DNA from 3 places in the Nonomuraea sp. NPDC051941 genome. Region 3 is predicted to be linked to each of the others. Evidence: riboswitches for the same ligand, from Rfam matches in the RefSeq annotation. Region 3 holds a riboswitch; each other region holds the start of a gene.
What was found. Region 3 has a riboswitch for thiamine pyrophosphate ahead of thiO (glycine oxidase ThiO). Riboswitches for the same ligand answer to the same signal wherever they lie in the genome.

Region 1 (5,229 bases), on a different contig from region 3:
CGACGGCGACGCTGGACGGCGCGTACGGCAGCAGCACCACGCTTGACACACCCACCTCCCCGTTCCCTGTGCCCCCCGCGGGAACACTCCCCGGTACGACCGAAATGCCCCGTTACTCGATCCCAGAAACCGCATCTCGATCACAGCTTGTACACATTGGACGATAGATCAGCTCAACTGTGACCACCTCGTTACCGCCTCGGTGTGTCGGATCCGATAGTGAAACTAGGCCCCCGACGCTCGCAGTTCGAGACGCATCCGTGTGCCGCCTCCGGGTCTCGGGTGCGCGCTCACGTCTCCGCCTTGGGCCCTGGCGAGGCTGCGGACTATGTAGAGACCGAGCCCCACTCCACCAAACCGTCTCCGGTCGCCGCTGTCCACCTGGACGAACCTCTCAAAGATCCTCTCTCGGTCAGTAGGGGCGATACCGACCCCTTCATCGTCCACGACCACGATTACGTTGTCGGCCTCGGCCCAGGCCTCCACGCTGATCAGCCCGCCCTTGGGTGAGTACTTGAACGCGTTCTCCAGCAGCTGCCCCAGCACGATGTCCGTGGCCAGGGCATCCCCCAGCACATTCGGCAGCCCGTCCTGGATGACCACCTCGACCCGGTGCTTGTCCGACAGCGCGGGCAGCCCGAGCGTGGCCGCGTCGATCCGCTCGGCCAGGTCGAACTCCTCGATCCGCACTTTGAGCTCGTCGGCCCCCGCCCTGGCACCGAGCAGCAGGTGGTCCATGAGCTCGCCCAGCGACCTGGCCCGCTCGGAGATCGTGTGCACGGCCGAGCGGCGTTCGGGGTCGCTCATCTTGTCCCAGCGCCGGTCGAGCGTGCTGGCGAACCCGCGCACGATCGTGATCGGCGTACGCAGCTCGTGGCTGGTCGTGGCCAGGAACAGGTCCTTGGCCTCCTCGAGCTCCTTGGCCGTGGTCACGTCGCGGAAGTCGATGACCACCTCGCCGGTCTCCTCGATCTGCGCGCTCACCACGTCCAGCCACCGCCCGGTCTCCATCTGGAACGTGACCTTCTCGCCCGGCTTGGGCAGCGGGAACGGCGGCGGCCCGCCGATGACGGCGTCGGCCGGGAACGCGGTGAGCTCGGCGGCGGCCGGGTTCCACCGGACGACCCGCCCCGATCCGTCGAGCACGGCGATGCCGTCGGCGCTGGCGTCGAAGACGGCCTGCTCGTGCGCCCGCTGCCGCACCGCCTCCTGGTAGGCCACCGCGTTGCCGACGGCGATGCCCGCGTGACCGGCCAGGAGCTCCAGCAGCTCCAGTTCGAGGTGTCCGGGTGTGCTCTGGGCGAACAGCGCGTACAGGGCCCCGTACGGGCGCCCTCCGACCGCGGCAAGGCCCAGTGCGATCGTGTGCAGCCCCTTCAGCCGGGCCCAGACCAGATCCTCGAGCCCGTTCGACTCCAGCATGACGGTCTTGCCGGTGCGTAAGAGCTTGTCGACGAGGCTCGTGCGCAGGTCCGTGGTGGTGCCCCTGATGGCCTCCGGGAGCTGGTACGTGCTGACCAGCCGTAACCGTTCACCCTCGATCAGCACGAACCCGCCCGCGTCCGCCCCGGTGAGCTCCGTGAGGCTGGCCGAGATCCGGTCGAGCACGGCCGACAGCTCCAGCTCGGAGTTGATGTCGCCGACCACGTCGGTGAGCCGGCGCACCAGCCTGGCCCGGCGCGCCATGCGGTCCTTGGCCACCTGGTCGGCCCGCGCGAGGTGGTGCACGCAGACGTACCCGGCCACGGAGCTGCCCAGGCGCAGCGCGCTGATGTCGACGCGCACGTCGAGCACGGTCCCGTCGTCGCGTAGGCGCTTGGTGCGGACCGAGACCTGGCCGCCGGTGCGCACGCGTTCGAGCACGGCGTTGTGCTCGGCGGTCAGCTCGCCCGGCACGATCGGCGCCCGGCGCCCGAGCATCTCCTCCGCCGTCCACCCGAACAGCCGTTCGGCCGCCTCGTTCCAGACCAGTACGCTCTGATCACGGTCGACGACCACGACGGCGTTGGGCGAACCGGCGAGGGCAGCGCGAGCTATTTCGTCGTCACTACCGGCCCATTCGTCCCCCACTCCTCCATAGTGCACGTGGCGTGGTGAGTGCGTCGGGCGATCCGTCCGATACGCTGCGGTCACGGTGATTCTCGGCGGCGGGGAGGCTGGCGGCATGTCGAGCAACGATCTCGATGCCCTGTTGCGCGTGACCTCCAGCACCTATCGAGGTGAGGCGCCTCCTGACATCGCGTTCGGCCCCTATGACGGGGCCGTCGGCAGGCTGATGCTCGCGGTCACCGGCAAGGGCATCGCGGCGTGCAGCTTCGAGCCGGAAAACGCCGTGTACGAGCTGCTCACGAGGCACGTGGGCAGGTTCATCGGGCCGGATCCGCGCCGGCTCGACCCGGTGCGCAGGGAGCTGGACGCCTACTTCTCCGGCCGCCTGCGCGCGTTCACCACGCCCGTCGACCTGGCGCTGGCGACGTCCTTCGCCCGCACGGTGCTGCAGAAGACGATGGCGGTCCGGTACGGCACCACCACGACGCTGGAGGAGATCGGCGCGAGCATCGGCAGGCCGCGCGCGCTGCGGGCGATCGGCAACGCGCTGGCCTCCAACCCCGTGTGCGTGATCGTGCCGTGCCACCGGGTGGTGCGTGAGGACGGCGCGCTCGGCGACTACGCGGGCGGCGTGGCCGCCAAGCAGCACCTGCTCAACGTCGAAAGGCGCGCGTCGACCAGCTGATCAGCAGGGTGACAAGCACGGCGACGACGGCCGCGCCGAGCGCCCCGTTCATCCACGGCTGCCGGGTGAAGCCGATGGCGTCGCGGACCCCCTGCCAGAAGCCGTCCCATGGCTTGAGCGTGGGCGCGGAGGTCGTCAGCCAGTACGCCACGAAGCCGAGGGCCCACGGCACCAGCCTCGACCAGCGCGAGGGCGCGTTCTCCGCGGTGTTCCAGCTCCGCGAGCCGCCGAGCACGAAGTAGTCCACGGCCAGCACCGCGAACATCGGCACGAACACCGCCCCGATCACCCCGAGGAACGCCCCGTACGAGTTGACGTCCACGACCAGGGCGATCGCCACGCTCAGCACGCCGATGGCGACGGAGAAGACGCGCCGGTCCACCCGCGGCATCAGGTTCTGCAGCGAGACCGTGGTGGAGTAGACGTTGGCGAACGACTGGTCGGTCTCGCGCAGCACCAGGATCGCGAAGAACAGCGCGCCCAGCGGCACCGCCACGAACGCGCCGAACACCGACGTCCCGTCGGCCGCCACCTTGTCGGCCCCCGCCATGGCCACCGCGAACACGCCCAGGCCCAGGCAGGCGACCTGTGCCAGCGTGTAGCCGCCGACCACGCCGGTGAACGCGGCCCTGCTCGACCTGGAGTGCCGGGCGAAGTCGGCCGCCATCGGCACCCACGACACCGACAGCGCGATCACGTAGTCCACGGCGGGCGCGAAGGCCGTCCAGGACCCGCCGGTGTGCGCGGGCGCCCTGGTGAGAAAGAACCAGGCGAACCACACCATCGACACGATCACGCCGATGGTGACGTACCGCCGCAGCAGCCTGACGGACCCGAGCGGCCAGATCGTGAGCGCGGTGGTCAGCACCCCCGCCGCGATCACCCACACCTGGTACGGCACGGCGCCGAAGATCGCGCTGGCCGCCTTGGCGATCACCCACAGCTCGAACGCGGCCCAGCCGAGCATCTGGACGATGTTCAGCACCGTGGGGACGTACGAGATCCGCGCCCCGAACAGGCCCCGCAGCAGCACCATCGCGGGCTGCCCCGTCTGGGTGCCGGGGACGGCGGACAGGCCCACCATGGCGGTGCCGATCAGGCTGCCGACCACGGTCGCCAGGAGCGCGGCGGTCAGGCTGAGGGGAGCGTCGGACAGGGGGTTGAGCAGGAGCAACGCGCCGGAGAAGCCCAGGAGGCTGACTCCGAGATTCGCCCAGAGCGCGCCCTGATCGAGCACGCCCAGGGTCTTCGGCGGCCTGCCTTCAAGAGTCAGCGGAACTTCGTCGACGACATGCGTCATCGCACACTCCCTACGCCGGCATTACCCGGACAGGTTCAGGCGGTCGGCAGCGGATCTATGGCTGCCCTCTCAGCCCGGCGCACCCCGAGCTCCCGCGACAATCTGCAGTTGGCGCCCTCATCATGCCTCAGCGACGGCGAAACCGCCACAGTGGGGCCTTTTTACGCCACGAACGGCTGCTGCCCGGTCTCGCTGACCATCGGGCGGCTCGCGAACTCCCACGACTGCATGCCGCCGCCGACGTTGACGGCGTCGCGCCCGAGCTGGTTGAGCCAGGCCGCGACCTGCAGGGACCGGCCGCCCACCCGGCAGACGACGTAGACCGTGCGGTCGCCGGGCACCTCGTCGACCCGCCCCTGTATCTGGGTCATGGGGATGTGCACGGCCTCCGGGGCGTGCCCCGCGACCCATTCGTCCTGCTCACGGACGTCGAGCAGGTAAGCGTCTGCCGGAACGGCACTGGCCTCGATCTCAGGAACGGTCATGACTCCATCATCTCGCGCCTGGCGTCGTAGGCCGCACGCGCCGCGGCGATCTCCTCCTGGTGCGTCTCCGTCCAGGTGACCAGCGACTTGATGGTCTCGTGCAGCGTACGGCCGAGCGGCGTGAGCGCGTAGTCCACCCTGGGCGGCACGACGGGGTGCACCGTGCGGCTGACCAGGCCGTCGCGCTCCAGCTGGCGCAGGGTCACGCTGAGCATGCGCTGGCTGACGCCGTCGATCTCGCGGCGGAGCTGGGTGAAGCGCAGGCTCTGGCAGTCGAGCAGGGCGATCACGAGCAGCGACCACTTGTCGGCGATGCGGTCGAGGATCTGGCGCACCTCGCAGTCCTCGCGCGTGTCCCACTGGCGCACGTCGTAGTCGTCGAGCGGTTCCACAGTGCCTTCTTCCGTCGAGCTCACTTGAGAAGGCGGGACAGCCGGCGGTCGGCGAGGGGCTTGCCGCCGGTCTGGCAGGTGGGGCAGTACTGCAGCGAGGAGTCCGCGAAGGACACCTCGCGGATCGTGTCGCCGCAGACGTCGCACGGCTGCCCGGCCCGGTTGTGGACCCGCAGCCCCGACTTCTTCTCCGCCTTGAGGTCCTTGGCCGCCAGCCCGTGCGCCCGCTCCACCGCCTCCCCCAGGGTGGTGATGATGGCCTCGTGCAGGTCGGCGATCTGCGCGTCCGTCAGCGTGGCCGCGATCTTGAACGGGGAC
Region 2 (5,229 bases), on a different contig from region 3:
CCGGCCCCGGGCCGACGCCGTCGTAGACACCCTGGTGGACGCGAACCTCCTGCGGCTGGCCGGCACCGACCACGTCGGCCAGCCCCGCTACCGGCTCCACGACCTGATCCGCTGCGCCGCCAAGGAGAAGGCGGGCGGTGACGAGCGGCACGCGCTGGCCCGGGTGCTCGGCGGCTGGCTGACCGCCGCCGAGCACGCCTCCCTGCGGCTGCCCACCACTCTCTTCGGGCTGACGTCCGACCTCGCGCCCCGCTGGAGCCTGGAGCGGGAGACCCTCGGCCGCCTGACCGCCCGGCCGCTGTCGTGGTTCGACGCCGAGCGGGAGTCCCTGGTCGAGGCCGTACAGCTCGCCGCCGGCGCGGGCCTGGCCCAGTCGGCGTGGGGACTGGCCGCCACCCTGGTCCCGTACTTCGACCTGCACTGCCTCCTGGACGAGTGGCAGCTGACGCACCGCCTCGCCCTCGACAGCGCCCGCGCGGCCGGCGACCGCCTCGGGGAGGCCGCCATGCTGCGCGGCCTGGCCCAGGTCTGCCTCTACCAGGACCGGTACGCCGAGGCCGAGGACATGTTCAGGCGGGCCCGCGCCATCTTCCACGAGCTGGGCGACACGCGGAGCGAGGCCATCTCGATCTGCGGGCTGGCGGCGGTCAGCCAGTTCTCCAACCGGCATCTCAAGGCGCTCGCGTCCTTTCGGCAGGCGCTGGCCATGTTCCTGGCCATCGGCGACCGCAGCGGCGAGGCGTACGCGCGGCAGGCGATCGGGCGCGTCTACCTGTCGCTGCGGGACCTGCAGCAGGCGTCCCGGTGGCTGGGGGACGCGCTGCGGCTGGCCGAGGAGCTCGGCGACGCCCACCGCGAGGGCTGCGTGTCGATGCAGCTCGGCCGCATGTACGACCTGTTCGCCCAGTCGGACCGGGCCATGCGCTACCAGGGGCACGCGCTGGGCATCTTCGAGGCGCTCGGCGACCGCCACTGCGGCGCGTACGCCATGCGGAACCTGGGCGGGCTCCAGGTGGCCAGGGGCGACCGTTCGGACGGCTCCGACCAGTTGGAGCGCTCCCTGGTGATCTTCCAGCAACTGGGGGACCGCAGCGGGGAGGCGGACACGTACCAGACGCTCGGCGAGCTGTACCGCTCGTCCGGCCGCACCGCGCTGGCCACCCATTACCTCCATCAGGCCCGTGAGCTGCGCAGGGAGCTCAGCGAGTCGTTCGCGTGAGCTGCGGCCGGAGCCATTGTCCCGTGGGCCAGGTCTCCAGGCGCCAGGCGCTGTCCCAGAACATCCACTCGTACTCGGTGGCCCGGCAGAACGCCTCGTCCATCGCCCGGCGCGTCTCGGGGTCGGCGCTCTCGGCCAGCCGGTCGGTGATGGCCTTGGCCTGCTCCACCGAGGCGGCGAAGGCGGGGTCGGAGTAGGTGCCGATCCAGGTCCGGTACGGGTGGTCGGCCGCGCCCGCCGTACGTTCGAGCAGCGCCGCGCCGACGTCCTGGTAGACCCAGAAGCACGGCAGCACGGCGGCGGCGAGCACGGGCAACGGGGCGGCCAGGGCCGTGGCCTGGAGGTAGGAGGAGTAGGCCAGGCAGGTCGGCGAGGTGGCGACGGCCGCCGTCTCGCCGGCCGTCAGCCCGAACTCCTCCAGATAGCCGGTGTGCAGGGCCCGCTCGACGACGAGCGCCGTGTGCGCGCTCTGCGCGAAGAACGCGGCGTCGGCCGGGGAGCCGGCGCGGGCCGAGGCGGTCGCGAGGACCTTGGCGTAGGCCACCAGGTAGCGCCCGTCCTGGACCAGGTAGAACGCGAATCGCTCGCGATCGAGGGTGCCGTCGCCGAGCGCGGCGTTGAACGGGTGGTCGTGGATCGCCTCGAGCAGCGTGGCCGTGCGCGCCCAGATTTTCTCACAGAAGGTCACCGATGACGTCCCTTCGCTAGTGCGAACTAGATCAGGTTCGACGGGTGTGATCTCAGCCCGGCAGCCCGGGCACCCCGCGTCACGGCCAACGCTAGCAGAAGGCCCGGCCCGGTCGTGCGGCCGGTCGTGTCAGGCGGGGATCAGCTCGTGCAGCGTGCCCGGGGTGTAGACCCGCGCCCCCTCCGGGAGGCCGGTCGGCGCCTCCAGCCCGATGTAGGTGGTGGGCCCGGCCGGCGTGCTCTTCGCGCGCAGCAGGTCGGCCAGGTAGCGGACGCGCAGGAAGTCGCGTTCGACGATGGAGCGCACCAGCAGGGAGGCGCTGACGCGGTTGCCCTCCACCTGGTTGAAGCCGGGGTGGCCCTTCAGGTAGAGGTGCAGCCACTTCACCAGCCAGCCGCCGTCGGCGCCGCGCAGGAAGACGAGCGGCAAGGCGATCCGGCCGGAGCCGCGCAGGTCCGACTTCATGCGCACGGTACGCGGCTCGAACGGCCTGCCTTCCTGCGCGGCGTCCCTGGTCATGTAGCCGAAGAACGCCTCGGCGGCCTCGTCGAACGCTTCCCCGTCGTAGATGTTCACCTGCGGGATGATGATCGGCTGGGTCGCGGCGGCGAGCCGGATGTCGATGAACTCGGACGCGCCTTCGGGCGCCTCGGTGAGGTCGCCGGAGTAGTGGGCGAAGTCGTTGGTGTAGTTCGTCCAGGAAATGTGCGTCGGGTCGTCGTAGGAGGCGTCGAGCATGAGCGCGGACAGGTCGTAGTCGGTGCGCTGCCGGGCCTCGCGCCAGTGGACGAAGAACCTGAGCAGTTCGCCGTCCACCGCCGACACCGAGCCCCGGGGCAGCAGGCCCAGCCCGGGCACGACGGCCTTGCCGGACAGCGGCAGGGCGACGTCGAGCACGTCGGGGTCGACGATCAGCTCGCCGGGGTCGGGGAGGCGGCGGGCGATCTCCTCGTCCAGGATGGCCAGCGCCCGCGCCAGGGCCTCCTCCTCCAGCGGCGAGCGGGAGTCGGGGGCCGCCCACGCCCTGCCCTGCCGGTTGACGAAGACGCGGCCCGCGACGGGGGCGAGCCGGTTCTGCAGATGCTCCCGCAGCGACAGCAGGACGCGGCCGGAGGCGCCCGAGGCGGCCCCTTCCGCGGCATCCAGCACGGCCGACGTGGACAGGCCGATCCGCAGCAGGTGGTCGAGGCGGCGCAGCAGCGCGCCGGGGGCCTGCTCCAGCAGCTTCACCGCCTCGGCGGTGCGGCCCGCCGACAGGGCGGTCTCGACCCGGCCGTCCAGGCTCGGGGCCGGGCGCGTGCCCCTGGCGGTTTCGAAGACGGCCCGGGCGCGCGGGAACTGCGGGTACTCGTGGGGGTGCAGCCGTTCGCCGAGCCGCTTCCACTCCTCCCGGTGGCGCGGCACGTCGCCGAGCCTGGCCGGGGAGGCGACCGCGTCCAGGGCTCCCAGCAGGGCGCGGCGCTCGGCCCGGCGGAACGAGCGGAACCTGGTGGGCTCGGCCAGCGCGACATCGCCGCCGGAGCAGCCGCAGGCGAGCCGGAGCACGTCGGTCACGGTGTCGACCAGCAGCGGCCGGCCCTCGGCCAGCCGGACCTCGTTGACGATCGCGCGGTTCTCGCGCACGGGGACGCGCTCGGGCTCGTCGGCGCAGAACCCGGCCAGCAGGCGCAGCGCGGCCAGGTCCTCGGCGGCCAGGGGCACCTCGGAGCCCGCCAGCGAGAAGTAGAGCTCCCGCGCCTCCGACTCCAGGCTCCCGCCCAGCTCCAGCACGGTCACCCGGTCCCCGGCCAGCGGGATCAGCTCGGCGTGCGCGGCCAGCAGGTCGGCGTAGGTATGTTGGTAACGGCCGTAGCCAGGCAGGGAGAGCAGGTTGAGCGCCGAGGTCTCGACGCGGGCGGCGGCGACCGGGTCGAGCAGGGCCTCGCGCAGCAGCCCGGCCCAGAACTCCAGGGTGTCAGGCACGTTCTTGGGGAAGTCGAGGAAGTACGCGTTGTGCCGGACGTGATCACCCACGAGCGTGCGGACGGCGGCAAGGATGCGGACGCCGAGGTCGACCACGGTCTCGCCGCGCAGCCCGGACAGCCGCTCGAGCAGCGCGGCCGAGCACGTGAAGCCGACGCTGAGCAGCGCCGCGTCGAGCTGGCGGGCGGCGGTCTCCCCCCAGCCGGACCCGGATCCGGCGGGCGCGGCGCCGATGGGCACGCGCAGCCGCCGGGCGATGACGAGGCTTTCCAGAGTGTCCACGAACGGCACCATATAGCCGGGACACGCCCGATCGCGGGGGGTTTTCCGCGCCCGTGCCGAGGGTGCGGCCGGTCAGCGGCGGGGCTGCGCGAGCTCGGCAGCCGGGCCCGCCGCGCGCTCAACGGCCGGTCAGAGGTGGGGGGCCGCTTCGCGCGTACCGCCCGGGCGCAGCACGCCCGCCAGCGCCAGCGCGACCAGGACCCCGGCACCGCCCGCCACCGCGATCGCGGGCCCGGGCGCGATCACCTCTCCGAGCGCCCCGACCAGCGCCGCCCCGGCCGCCTGCCCCGTCATCAGCCCGGACGACTGCAGCCCGAACGCCTGCCCCCGCACCTCCTCGGGCACCGACTCCACGAACCGCCGCTGCAACCCCAGCTGGTACGACAGCCCCGCGGTCGCCACCGCGGCCAGCATGGCGGCCCACGCCATCCCCGGCCCGAGCGCGAACCCCACCCAGGGCACGCCGAGCAGCACCGCCAGCGGAAACGACAGCCGCTCGCGCAGCCCCGGCGCGGCGAACCTGCCCACCGCGAACTCCCCCACCGCCATCCCGCCGGCCGCCGCCGCGAGCACCACCCCGGCCTGCCCCTGCCCGCCCAGATAGGGCACGACCATGGCCTCGGCCCCGGCCAGGAACACGCACGGCAGCCACCCCGCCAGCAGCAGCCCCCGCACCCGCCCATCGGCCAGCAGCCGCCGGTTGACCCGCAGCGTCTGGCGCACCGCGCCCGCCCGCGCCGTGCCCCGGGCGGGCCGGTACGGCAGTCCGGCCCGCAGCACCACGGCGGCCACCGCGGCCAGGCCCGCGGTCGTGGCCAGCGCCCCCGAGGGCCCGGCGACGGCCAGGAACGCGCCCCCGGCCGCCAGCCCGGCGATCTGCGCGCTCGCGGAGGCCACGTTCAGGACCGACCGCCCGAGCACGAACGCGTCGCCGGGCAGCACGTCGGGCAGCATCGCCGCCCGCGCGGCGAAGAAGACCGGCGTGAACAGCCCCGTGACCAGCACCAGCGCCAGCATCGCCCAGACCGGCAACCCCGCGTAGGCCAGCAGCAGGCACGTCACCGCCCTGACCACCTCG
Region 3 (5,229 bases):
GACCGTCCGGCGGCTGCTGGGGGATCCCGGGCTGGACGAGCACGGGGTGGAGACGCTGCGGCAGATCATCGACGAGACGGGCGCGCTGCAGGAGTGCGAGGACCTGATCGGCGACTATCTGGGGGACGCGCTGTCCGCGCTGGACGAGGCGCCGATCACGGTGGAGGCGCGCGCGGCTCTGACGGAGCTGGCCATCGCCGCCACCTCCCGCAAGACCTGACCTGACCTGTCCTGGGCAGGGGATCGCCACCCTGGGCCCGGCCTCCGACTCGGAGGCGCCCGTGTGGTAGCGGGCGCCTCGTGGGTCACAGGGCCCCGTACGGCCGGGCGGCCTCCTGTGGTCAGGTGGCCGCCGCGGTCAGGGGCTCATGTCGGTCAGGGGCTTGTCGGTCGGGGGCTTGTCGGTCAGGCGGAGGACAGGCGCTTGGCGAACTCCGCCGCCGCCGCGCCCGGGTCCTCCGCGTCCGTGATCGCGCGTACGACCACCACGCGGCGCACGCCGTACGACATCACCTCGTCCAGGTTCGCGAGGTCGATGCCGCCGATCCCGAACCACGGCCGCGAGGTCTCCAGCGCCGCCGCGTGCCGGAGCAGCGGCGGGCCGGGGGCCGGGCGGCCGGGCTTGGTGGGCGTGGGCCAGATGGGGCCGCAGCAGAAGTAGTCGACGCCCGGCTCCGCTGCCGCGGCGGAAGCCTCGGCCGCGGAGTGGGTGGACCGTCCGATGACGATGTCGTCGCCGAGTATCTCTCGCGCGACCGTCACAGGAAGGTCGTCCTGCCCCAGGTGGAGCACGTCGGACCGGGCGGCGTAGGCGACGTCCGCCCGGTCGTTGACGGCCAGCAGTTTGCCGTGCCGGTCGCAGGCGTCGCGGAAGACTTCGAGGAGCGCGAGTTCTTCGCGGGCCTCCAGACCCTTCTCCCGCAGTTGGATGATGTCCACGCCGCCGGCCAGCACCGAGTCGAGGAACTCCGCCAGGTCGCCGCGGTCGCGGCGGCCGTCGGTGCAGAGATAGAGGCGGGCTTCAGAAACCGAGGGCTTGGGCACGCCGCTTGACCTCGGTATGACGGCCGGCCTTGATCGCCTCGATGGGCGATCCGGGCAGGGACTCGTCAGGGGTGAAGAGCCAGCGCAGCGACTCGACATCGTCGTAGCCGGCGTCCAGCAACACGGTCAGCGTGCCGGGCAGGCCCTTCATCACATCCTTTCCATCGAGGAACACAGCGGGCACCTGTGGCCCGCCGCCCCCCCGGCGTACGCCGAGCAGCTTGTGGTCCTTGAGGAGTTGCTTGGCCCGCCCGATCGGAAGGTCTAGGCGCGAGGCCACTTCGGGGAGCGTGAGCCACTCGTCTACGAGTTGGTCGGTCTCCCGGTCGATCTGTGCAACAGAAAGCGTCACGAAACCACAACTACCACATGCCGTGCTTGCTCAAACAACACAATCCCGTAGAGGGACTTCTGGATCTACCAGGCGTTCCGCGTCGAGACGGTGTCCCGCGTCGATGATTCTGCGCCCCTGTACGAGGTCTCGCGGCCGGTCCACGGCGAGCACCGCGGCGAGGGCGTCGTCGGCCGTGAGCCAGACGGCCGACCACTTGCCCTCCGGCTCGCCCCGGTAGATCAGGCGCTCGCCTGCCAAATGATGACCGGCGTATTGCACCATGTGCCCGAACTGTTCCGACCAGAAGTACGGAACGGGATCGTACGCGACGTCCTCACCCAGCAAGCTCGCGGCGGCCACCTCGGGGGCGTTGAGCGCGGTGTCCCAGTGCTCGACCCTGAGCCTGGTCTGCCAGCGGCGCGACCACCAGGCGGCGCAGTCGCCGACGGCGACCGTGTTCGGCAGGGAGGCACGCAGGTGCTCGTCCACGACGACGCCGTTGTGGAGGTCGATGTCGGCGCCGGTGAGCCATTCGACGGCCGGGCGCACGCCGATGCCCGTGACCACCACGTGGGCGTCCACGAACTCCCCGCCCACCAGCCGCACGCCGCCCTCGTCCACGGAGTCGACCATGGTGTCGAGCCGCAGGTCGATGCCGTCGTACCAGCGCTCGGTGCGGGCCCCGATCTCGGCGCCGACGGCCGTCGCGAGCGGCGCCGGGCCGGCCTCGATCACGGTCACCGCGCACCCGGCGCGGCGGGCGGCGGTGGCCACCTCCGCGCCGATCCAGCCGGCGCCGATGATCGAGACGCGGGCGCCGGGGACGAGCATGGCCCTGAGCTCGTGGGCGTCGTCGAGCGTGCGCAGCACGTGTTGCGGGCCGTCGCCGAGCAGCCTGATCGGCTCGGCGCCGGTGGCGATGACCAGTCCGTCGTAGCCGAGCTCGCCCTCGGTGGTCTCCACGACCCCCTCGCGCAGCGCCTTGGCGCTGACCCCCGGCTGGAACACCACGTCGAGCGAGGCCAGGTCGGTGTCGACATAGCTGGTGTCGGCGTCGCCGAACAGCACGGCCTTGGACAGGGGTGGACGGTCGTAGGGGCGATGCCGCTCCTCGCCGACCAGCGTGATCCGCCCGCCGAACCCGCGTGCGCGCAGCGCCTCCACGGTGCGCACTCCGGCCAGGCCCGCTCCCACCACCACGACTTCGTTCACGTTCATGACCCTAACGTGGGCCGGTGTCCGGGCGTCGCAGCGAGGCCGTAGGCTGGGGGCGTAAGACGCGCGGGAGTCCGGCCGTGACCGGGCTGAGAGGAAGGCTGCCATCGGGCCTTCGACCGCAAGACACCTGATCCGGATCATGCCGGCGAAGGGAGCGCGGATGGATGTGATCGTGGGCGGCGGGGTCGTCGGCCTCTCGCTGGCCTGGCGGCTGGCCCGCGAAGGGCGGCCCGTCACCCTGGTGGACCCGGCCCCCGCCTCGGGGGCCTCACACGCGGCGGCGGGGATGCTGGCGCCGGTCAGCGAGGTCACCTACACGGAGGTGCCGCTGCTGCGGCTCGGCGTGGCGTCGCTGCGCCGCTGGCCCGCCTTCGCCGCCGAGCTGGCCGCCGACGCGGGGCTGGCCGGCCCCGAGGCCCTGGACCTGCGCTCCGAGGGGACGCTCGACGTGGCGTTCGGGGCGGACGACCTGGCCGCGCTGGACGAGCTGGCCGCGTACCTGGAGAAGCTGGAGCTCCCCGTCCGGCGGCTGACCGGCCGCGAGTGCCGCCGCCTGGAGCCCATGCTGGCTCCCTCGGTGCGGGGCGGGCTGCTGGCCGTCGGCGATTCCTGGGTGGACCCGCGCCGCGTGACGGCGGCGCTGCTCGCCGCGCTCGACCGGCGGGGAGTCCAGCTCGTACGGGCGCGCGTCGGCGAGCTGCTGCGCGACGGCGGCCGGGTCACAGGGGTACGCCTGGAGCCGCCCGGCGGCGACGACCGGCGAGCCGAGCTGCGGGCGGAGCGGGTGATCCTGGCGGCCGGGGCGTGGAGCGCCGGGCTGGCCGAGGTGCCGGTCCGGCCGGTCAAGGGGCAGATCATGCGGTTGCGTTCGCCGCAGCCGCTGCTCACCCGGTGCGTCCGCGGCACCGTGCACGGCACGCCGGTCTACCTCGTCCCCCGGGGTGACGGCGAGCTGGTGGTCGGGGCCACGCAGGAGGAGATGGGCTTCGACACCAGGGTGACCGCGGGCGGGCTCTACGAGCTGCTGCGCGACGCCAGGGAGCTGGTGCCGGGCATCACCGAGCTGGAGGTCTCCGACGTGGTGGCCGGGCTGCGGCCGGGCACGCCGGACAACCTGCCGCTCATCGGCCCGAGCGGCACCCCGGGGCTGGCGCTGGCCACCGGCCACCACCGGGGCGGCGTGCTCCTGGCGCCGCTCACGGCGGACATCCTGCTGGGCGAGGAGGGCGAGCTCGCGGCAATGTGCTCGCCCGGGAGATTTCGGGATATTTCATGATTGTGATGATCAACGGGGCCTCGCACGAGGTGGCCGACGGCACGACCGTGGCGCAGGCCGTACGCACATTGACCACGGCCACCACCGGAGTGGCCGTGGCCGTCAACGACGAGGTGGTCACGCGGAGCTCGTGGGAGACGACGGCGCTCAGCGACCGTGACCGGGTGGAGGTTCTGACGGCGGTGCAAGGTGGATGATCTGATCATCGCCGGGGAGAGCTTCTCCTCCCGGCTCATCATGGGCACCGGCGGCGCGCCCTCGCTGGACGTGCTCGACCAGGCGCTGGCCGCGTCCGGCACCGAGCTGACCACGGTGGCGATCCGGCGGCTCGACCCGAACGCCCGCGGCTCGGTCCTGGACGTGCTGCGCAAGCGGGACATCAAGGTGCTCCCCAACACCGCGGGCTGCTTCACGGCGGGCGAGGCCGTGCTGACGGCGCGGCTGGCCAGGGAGGCCCTCGGCACGAACTGGGTCAAGGTCGAGGTCATCTCCGACGAGCGGACCCTGCTGCCCGACCCGATCGAGACGTTCGACGCGGCCGAACGGCTGGTGGCCGACGGGTTCGTGGTGCTGCCGTACATCGGGGACGACCCGGCGCTGGCGCGGCGGCTGGAGCAGGCGGGCTGCTCGGCCGTCATGCCGCTGGGCGGGCCGATCGGCTCGGGTCTCGGCATCCGCAACCCGCACAGCATCGAGCTGATCGTGGAGGCCGTTTCCGTGCCGGTGGTCCTCGACGCGGGCATCGGCACGGCCAGCGACGCCGCGCTGGCGATGGAGCTGGGCTGCGCCGCCGTGATGCTGGCCACGGCGGTCACCAGGGCCCAGCGGCCCGATCTCATGGCGGCCGCCATGAAGCAGGCCGTGGAGGCCGGACGGCTGGCGCGGCTGGCGGGCCGCATCCCGCGCAGGCGCTACGCCGAGGCCTCCTCACCGATGACTCCCTGACCGGAGTGCCGATGCCCCCTCCCCCGAGTGCCGACGGCTCCCCGGCCCGAGTGCCGGTGGCCCCCGGCCCGAGTGACGGTGGCTCGCTGACCCGAGGGACGCGTGGGGAGCTGGGACGTTCCAACGGGAACGTCTCAGCATCGGTTTCGGGCGGCGAGGCCCTCCCAGTGGCAAAACGCCCGTAAACTCAGCGGGGTGGATACGACGACTGCGGACCCCCTGGTCGGGCGGCTCCTCGATGGGCGCTACCGCATCGAGAGCCGGATCGCCCGGGGCGGTATGGCGACCGTCTACCTCGCGCTGGACGTCCGCCTGGACCGGACGGTGGCGCTGAAGGTCATGCACGGCTCACTGGCCGAGGACCCCGCGTTCGTGCGGAGGTTCATCGGCGAGGCCAAGTCGGTTGCCCGCC

Region 1: linked by a shared signal. The riboswitch ahead of ACIHFD_RS25015 (purine-cytosine permease family protein) and the one ahead of thiO (glycine oxidase ThiO) in region 3 are both predicted to bind thiamine pyrophosphate.
Region 2: linked by a shared signal. The riboswitch ahead of tenA (thiaminase II) and the one ahead of thiO (glycine oxidase ThiO) in region 3 are both predicted to bind thiamine pyrophosphate.

What each region holds. Positions count from the first base shown of each region.
Region 1 covers NZ_JBIUCF010000015.1:46,343-51,571, reverse strand. The annotation lists gene ACIHFD_RS25030 (ATP-binding protein) at 1-49, opposite strand, end outside; gene ACIHFD_RS25025 (PAS domain-containing sensor histidine kinase) at 226-2,070, opposite strand; gene ACIHFD_RS25020 (methylated-DNA--[protein]-cysteine S-methyltransferase) at 2,165-2,734, shown strand; gene ACIHFD_RS25015 (purine-cytosine permease family protein) at 2,703-4,034, opposite strand; TPP riboswitch at 4,025-4,140, opposite strand; gene ACIHFD_RS25010 (rhodanese-like domain-containing protein) at 4,196-4,519, opposite strand; gene ACIHFD_RS25005 (helix-turn-helix domain-containing protein) at 4,516-4,911, opposite strand; gene ACIHFD_RS25000 (Fpg/Nei family DNA glycosylase) at 4,932-5,229, opposite strand, start outside.
Region 2 covers NZ_JBIUCF010000071.1:45,758-50,986, reverse strand. The annotation lists gene ACIHFD_RS61405 (BTAD domain-containing putative transcriptional regulator) at 1-1,219, shown strand, start outside; gene tenA (thiaminase II) at 1,200-1,907, opposite strand; TPP riboswitch at 1,899-1,994, opposite strand; gene ACIHFD_RS61395 (hypothetical protein) at 2,037-4,151, opposite strand; gene ACIHFD_RS61390 (MFS transporter) at 4,281-5,229, opposite strand, start outside.
Region 3 covers NZ_JBIUCF010000003.1:150,646-155,874, reverse strand. The annotation lists gene ACIHFD_RS07230 (polyprenyl synthetase family protein) at 1-220, shown strand, start outside; gene thiE (thiamine phosphate synthase) at 406-1,044, opposite strand; gene ACIHFD_RS07220 (Rv2175c family DNA-binding protein) at 1,022-1,396, opposite strand; gene ACIHFD_RS07215 (NAD(P)/FAD-dependent oxidoreductase) at 1,427-2,596, opposite strand; TPP riboswitch at 2,650-2,767, shown strand; gene thiO (glycine oxidase ThiO) at 2,757-3,872, shown strand; gene thiS (sulfur carrier protein ThiS) at 3,869-4,069, shown strand; gene ACIHFD_RS07200 (thiazole synthase) at 4,062-4,817, shown strand; gene pknB (Stk1 family PASTA domain-containing Ser/Thr kinase) at 5,013-5,229, shown strand, end outside.